Regions from separate parts of the Arthrobacter sp. ZGTC212 genome, predicted to be linked through region 2. Evidence: predicted binding sites of a transcription regulator. Region 2 holds the regulator's gene; each other region holds the start of a gene.
What was found. Region 2 encodes LexA, which represses DNA repair genes until DNA is damaged. Its sites were predicted from a motif close to TCGAACANNTGTTCGA; they were not measured.

Region 1 (2,261 bases), on a different contig from region 2:
CAGGCCATCCTGGGAGACCTCGTCTCTCCGCGCGAGCGCGGCAAGTACATGGGACTGATCGGAGCAGCCTTTGGAATTGCCTCCGTGTGCGGACCGCTGCTGGGCGGCTGGATCACCGATGCCTGGTCCTGGCGGTGGGTCTTCTACATCAACCTGCCCATCGGAGCGGTGGCGCTCGCCGTCGTCGTCACCTCCCTGCACCTGGCCAAACCCCAGGGAGCCCGCCCGCGGCTGGACTACGCCGGCGCTGCCTTGCTGGCCGTTGCGAGCGCCGCCCTGATCATGCTCACCACGTGGGCGGGCACCACCTATGCCTGGTCAAGTCCGCAGATCCTGGCTCTGGCCGCATTGACCCTGGCTGCGGGTGCGGCATTTGTGCGGGTGGAGCTGAAGTCCCGGGAGCCGATCATGCCGCTGGGCCTGTTCCGCAACCGGAACTTCCTGCTGCCCGTGCTGGTGGGCATCTCCGTGGGCATCGCCATGTTCTCCACCATTTCCTACCTGCCCACCTTCCTGCAGATGGTCAACCGGGCCACTGCCACCGAATCCGGACTGATGATGCTGCCGATGATGGGCGGGCTGCTGCTCACCTCCATCGGCACCGGCCAGCTGATTTCCCGCACGGGAAAGTACAAGATCTATCCGATCCTGGGCTGCGCGGTGATCATTGCGGGGCTGGTGCTGCTGTCCCGGATTTCCGACACCACGCCGTACAGCTTCACGGCGCTGGGGATGCTGGTGATGGGCCTGGGCATTGGAATGCTGATGCAGAACCTGGTGCTGATTGTGCAGAACAGCGTCCCCGGCAGGGACATGGGGGCTGCAATTTCCGCGGCGAACTATTTCCGGCAGATCGGTGCCTCTTTTGGCATTGCGCTGTTCGGCTCCATCTTCATCCACCGCCTGGGCAATGAGATTGCCGCGGCGCCGCAGGGGGCGGGGGCAGCGGTGGGCGGGGACATCAATTCCCTGAGCCCGGCGACGCTGCGCGGTCTGCCGGCGCCGGTGCAGGATTTCATCGGCGCGGCCTTTGGACACGCGCTGCCGCCGATCTTCCTGCTCAGTGTGCCCATTGTCGCAGTAGCCCTGGTGCTGTGCCTGTTTATCCGGGAGACGCCGCTGTCCACCGAGGTCCGGACGGAAGCGGGGGAGGAAGCTTAGGGGCGTCCGCGGAGGAATCCGGCGGCGGGAGTGCCGATTGTCAGATGATGGCCGTACACTGGAAACTGTTAGAACATATGTTCGAATTAGTTGCTGTCCACAAACCAATTTTGGCCGCCGCGACGGCTTGGGTGCGGGCACGCCTGCGGCTGGGAGGAAGCTGGAATGGGTGTCTTCAGTGAGGCGGTAGAGGTGGTGTGCTCACCCGCCGGCCAGCCGCTTCGGCTTGTCTGGAGCGGCCGCACCTACAAGGTGGCAGCGGATCCCGTGCGCTGGTATGAGCGCCGGAACTGGTGGGATGAGGAAGCCCGGGCGGAACGCGGGCGCGGTCCGGGGCTGGTGGATTCAGAGATCTGGCGGGTACAGGCCCGGCTGACCCCGCGTTCGCCGCTGCGCACCCTGGATCTCTCGCATGACATCAGCTCCGGCCGCTGGCGCCTGATCCGTATCCATGACGCCCTGCGGGAAAGCGCCTAGGAACTGCCGGATATGAGCTTCACCCATCTGCATGCCGCCACCGCCTTCAGCGCCCACTACGGAGTGTCCTGGCCGGAGGAAATGGCGCAGGCCGCTGCGGCCGACGGTGCAGACGCGCTCGCCTGCACCGACCGTGACGGGCTGTTCGGAACGGTCAAGCACCTGCGCGCCTGCATGGACGCCGGCGTTGATCCGATTGTGGGGGTGGATCTGGCGGTGCTGGGGGAGCCGGATGCTTCCGGTGCCCGGCCGGTCACCGGAAGAGTTGTGGTCCTGGCCCGCGGCCGTCGGCAGGGGGCCGGCTACCGCGCGCTGTGCCGGCTGATTTCCGATGCACACGCCGGCACCTCAGCGTCCGCGGCACGCAAGGGCAGCAAACCGGTGGGGGTGACCATGGCGCAGCTGGCGTCACGGGCAGCGGGCGACGACGGCGGTGAGGGCTCCGGTGCCCGCGGCCCCGGAACCGGCGGTGACACTAATCACGAGCCGCTCCTGACCGTCCTGGTGGGACCGCATTCCGACGTCGGCACCGCCATGCGCAGCCGCAGCTACGCCGTCGCCCGCACACTCTTTCGCCGCTGGCAGGAGACGCTGCCGCGCGCATCACTGGCCGTGGAGGTGGT
Region 2 (2,261 bases):
CATGACATCCCGCGGGTCACGCTCAGGAGCGAACTCCTGTGCCAGGCCCCACAGGGACTCACCCGCAGCCACACTGACCTGGACGGTTCTTGTCACGTCCGGCCCCCCGCTGGAGGCCATGGCGGGAGCGGTGAAGAAGCCCAGCACAATGAGCGCAGCCGCCGCGGCGAGCATCAGCGGGAGGCCGATGAAAACCAAACGGCCCCTGCGGGTCAGGTGCAGCGAGTTCGTCTTGACCGGCAGGGAAGGATTTGAAGGCCGGGAATCGAGGTGCTGTGAGGGAGATGTGCTTGACGCAACTGTGTCTGAAGCAGCTGTCTGGATTGAAGCAGCTGGATGACTTGAATCAGCTGTTCGAGCTGTCGGGACTGTTTGGGTTGTCATTGCAACGCCTTTCCGGTTCGATGGCTGCGGGAAAATACCCGAAGCCATATTCGAACGATTGGAAGCTGATCGACTTACCCGAACCTCCGCTGAGGGCGGCTGTCGAAAGTATGTTCGATTTCTGCTGAGTTATTTCTAGCACCTATCTACTAATAAAGTCGAGACTCGCTCGAACAAATGTTTGAAAACACCGCACTGCTCGCTTAACGTTGAGGACAAGAGGGAACCTTCAACGGGTTCTGCGGATCGACTCGAAGCCCAGGCGTCGGAGCGGTTCCCCAGGATCACTGAATCAGCTGCCTCTGACATAACCGCCGGAACGGCTTGCACGGCCAATACGTCCCGGCTTGTACCGATTAGACATTTACCGACCAGCCCCGGCATTGCCGGGACCAGCTGACCCGAAGGGAACCCGACGTGGCCCGCAGGACTGCTTCCGAAGACAGCACCAACAAACCAGCTGCCACAGGCACCCGTGCGCGCGCCAAGGGGCTCACCCCCAGGCAGAAGACCGTCCTGGAGATGATTCAGCGGTCCGTGAGCACCAACGGCTATCCGCCCACCATGCGCGAAATCGGCGACACGGTTGGCCTGGCCAGCCTGTCCAGCGTGACCCACCAGCTCATGCAGCTGGAGAAGCTCGGCTACATCCGCCGTGATCCGAAGCGCCCCCGCGCCATGGAAATCCTCATTCCCCTGATGCTCCGTGACGGATCCTCCGGTACGGCAGCCGAAGAGGCGCCGGGACGCCCCGGCTCCGGCACGGACAACAGCCCTTCAGCCGGCGCTTCGGGGCACACCGCAGACCAGCGTGAAGAGGGCGCAGGCTCAACCCCGGCACTGGCCTCGGTAACCGAGCTTGCCACCTCCGTTGATACAGCCATGGTGCCGCTGGTCGGCCGCATCGCTGCCGGCGGACCCATCCTTGCGGAGCAGGTGGTGGAGGACATCATGCCGCTGCCCCGTCAGCTGGTGGGACACGGTGACCTTTTCATGCTGAAGGTTTCGGGAGACTCCATGGTTGATGCCGCCATCTGCGACGGTGACTGGGTGGTTGTGCGCCGCCAGCCGACAGCTGAGAACGGTGACATTGTGGCTGCCCTCCTCGACGATGAAGCCACGGTCAAGACCTTCCGGCAGCGCAACGGCCACACCTGGCTGTTGCCGCAGAACACGCGGTACGAGCCCATTGTGGGCGATCACGCCGTCATCATGGGCAAAGTTGTCTCGGTGATGCGCGCTCTTTAGCCCACGTCCCGGCGGGATCCCTGCAACGGAAAGCACGCAAATGGCGGCCGGAAATCTTCCGGCCGCCATTTGCCTGTCCATGTCTTTGCTGCCCGGCCTCACTGGGCCGCAGAGTGCCGCGGGTTACGTCCGCAGCCCGCCTACCCCGCCGACAGCTCCTCGGCTGCCGACTGCTCTGCGAGCCGGCCCAAAACCGAGAGCACCACGGAGCGGTCCGTGGTGGACCAGAACGGCGGCAGCGCTGCGCGCAGGAAGCCCCCATACCGGGCCGTGGCCAGCCGGGAGTCCAGGACAGCCACCACACCGCGGTCCCCCGCCGCACGAATCAGGCGCCCGGCGCCCTGTGCCAGACGCACGGCGGCATGGGTCGCCGCCACGGACATGAACCCGTTGCCTCCGGCCTTGGCCACTGCTCGGGTGCGGGCGGTCATCAGCGGGTCATCGGGACGGGGAAACGGGATGCGGTCGATGAGGACAAGCCGGCACGCGGCTCCGGGAACGTCCACGCCCTGCCATAGCGACATGGTGCCGAAGAGGCAGGTATCCGGCTCTTCAGAGAACTGCTTGACCAGTGAAGACATGGAAGATTCCCCCTGGCACAGGATGGGGAAATCCACCCGGGTGCGCAT
Region 3 (2,261 bases), on a different contig from region 2:
CACCCCGTACCCTGCCAACACCGCCGGCTCCGAACCATCAGGAACACCGGCATCCGGGGCACCGGCGTCCGGGGCACCGGCGTCCGGATCACCGGAATCCATGACAACGGCATCCATGACACCCGCGGGCAGCACCCCGGCCAGCAACGCCCGGTCCGTCATGATCAACTGCACTTCCACCCGCACATCCTCCGCCCGCGCCTGCCCCGTGACCCGCTCCACCAACGTATCGGCCATAATCTGACCCCGGCCCCGGCAATCCCCGGCAGCACGCAACCGGTCAGCTTCCCGCGACAACGCCGCGAACACCCCCACCCCCTGGGCCACCGGCAACAACCCCGTCAAATACGTCATCGTGTCCGGCGCCGGACGACACGACACATACCGGCCCTCAACCGCCTTCGCCGCTCGGTTCACCACCGACTGCGGATCCAACCCGTACGCCACCGACCTCACCCGGGCTATCAGTGCCCGATCACCCAGGGCCTCCAACCCCGCCAGGTTCCCGGCCACCACCTCGTCCACCCGGCCCCGGTCCTGCCGGGACAGGCACGCCGTCTCCCGCACCAACAATGTCGCCCGCCACTCACTGAGCACCCCCACACTCAAAGCGTGCAGGGTATGCGGCATTTCCGTGGTCAGGATCTTCGCCAAACCCAGCAACCGGTTCCCCCGGTGCGGGGACTCCCGGCGGGCCAACCCGATCTGCGCGCCCACACCCCGGCCCAACTCCTCCGCCGTCAGCCCCGCCCGGGCCTGCGCCCGGCGGGTCGAGGCATCAAACGCCGCCGCAGCCCGAGCCTGCGCCGCTGCAGCCGCGGACTTCAACTCCTCCAGCAACCGAATCTCATCAATCAACCGCACCCGCTCAGCAGCCTCCAACACCTCCACCGACGCCGACTCAACAGCCGGGGCAACAGCCTGCTCTCCGCCGTGACCGCAGAGGCGAGCGCTGCCGACAGAAGTCCTCCCTTCAAGGGGAGGCTGACCTGGGATGACTGCGGTCTTCAATCTGGAGCCTCCGTGCCGTTCAGTCTTCACGAGTAGTACATATGTTCTATTTTAGCTTCTGGGCCCGGCACAATTGGATGGCGGCCCTACTCAAGTTTCTTCGAAAAAGTACTGGTTTTCTGGCGCCCGGACTGAGTGCCGCGGGTTTCATAACGTTTGCCCTGAGGTACCTTTCACGTACATTTCACCTAACGTCGAAAACCCGTCGCATGGAAGAAGGCCCAGTGGACCACCGTCGCGTTCCCATCCCCGTCCGGCTGTTTCCCGGATGGGCCGAATCTCCTGTTTGGCTCCCTGGCGGTCCCGTCGACTTCGGGGACTCACAGCTTAGTGAACAGCTCAAAGCGGACCTGGCCGCTTGGGAAACCCGCTACTACGCCTCGCTTACGGATGCGACAGCCGACGGTGACAAGACAGCACCCCAGCGTAAGGACCGAGCCCACGGGGAGCGGGGAAGAACGTTGGCCGCTCAAATTGCAGCAGAGCTGGGGAGTGACTTTGTTGTGAAGTTCGAGAACGGCAAGGGAAAGAGCCGCACAATTCGCAGCAGTGCGCCTGCAACAAATCCTGCGGCCGCGCGAGCCTTCACCTCCAGATATGAGGACGCAAATTCCGATGCCGAAAAGCTCGGAAGTGCCGGTGGACAGTGGGAAGCCTATGCACCGCTGTCCGGTGCCCGCCTCGGCAACCCCACCGGCAGCAGTCCCAACAACGGCGTCACCCAAGCTCTGGCCGGTTTGAACGGCCTCAGCGCCGGAACCACCTCCAGCGAAGCCCTGGCGTTTTTCGATTCCCTCCCGCCGGTGGGCATCAACGAACTCACCGGCTCATGGCAGGGAGCAGAAGTGCCAACCGGTCATCCGCTCGACGGCGTTCTGGGCAGCTTCGGGTGGCAGGGAAAGAGATTCGAGGGCCCCGAGTCCGCACACCCGCTGGTCTTCAGCGGCAGGGACGGTCACCTCTTCGAGGTGAATCCGTGGTTTGTTCCGCTGCGGACAGCCCTGAAGCTCGGCCCCGTCCTGCGCCGTCCGGCCGCCGGCCGCGTCATCCGCCCGTTGCTGCGCCTGCTCCGAACGACACAGCCGAAGGCCAGACTCCGCATGATGGAGTACCGCGGCGTGGTCTCAGCCACCATGATCTACGATTCCCTGCCAATCAACGATGCCTTTCGCAGAGTGGACGCGAACACGCTGCTCGGGGCAATGGACATGCCTGGACCCCATCCTCCCTTCATGTTTACGCTTGTGAGG

Region 1: a site for LexA is predicted at 1,231-1,246, ahead of CXQ89_RS10935 (DUF6504 family protein). Genes of this name have one in related genera too.
Region 3: a site for LexA is predicted at 1,045-1,060, ahead of CXQ89_RS08765 (HNH endonuclease signature motif containing protein). Genes of this name have one in related genera too.

Annotation. Positions count from the first base shown of each region.
Region 1 is NZ_PJIJ01000002.1:928,291-930,551, reverse strand. It holds gene CXQ89_RS10940 (MDR family MFS transporter) at 1-1,161, shown strand, start outside; gene CXQ89_RS10935 (DUF6504 family protein) at 1,327-1,638, shown strand; gene CXQ89_RS10930 (DNA polymerase III subunit alpha) at 1,651-2,261, shown strand, end outside.
Region 2 is NZ_PJIJ01000003.1:700,708-702,968, reverse strand. It holds gene CXQ89_RS18975 (LysM peptidoglycan-binding domain-containing protein) at 1-198, opposite strand, end outside; gene CXQ89_RS18450 (hypothetical protein) at 291-512, shown strand; gene lexA (transcriptional repressor LexA) at 907-1,632, shown strand; gene CXQ89_RS15375 (ATP-dependent DNA helicase) at 1,773-2,261, opposite strand, start outside.
Region 3 is NZ_PJIJ01000002.1:438,882-441,142, reverse strand. It holds gene CXQ89_RS08765 (HNH endonuclease signature motif containing protein) at 1-885, opposite strand, end outside; gene CXQ89_RS08760 (DUF4334 domain-containing protein) at 1,473-2,261, shown strand, end outside.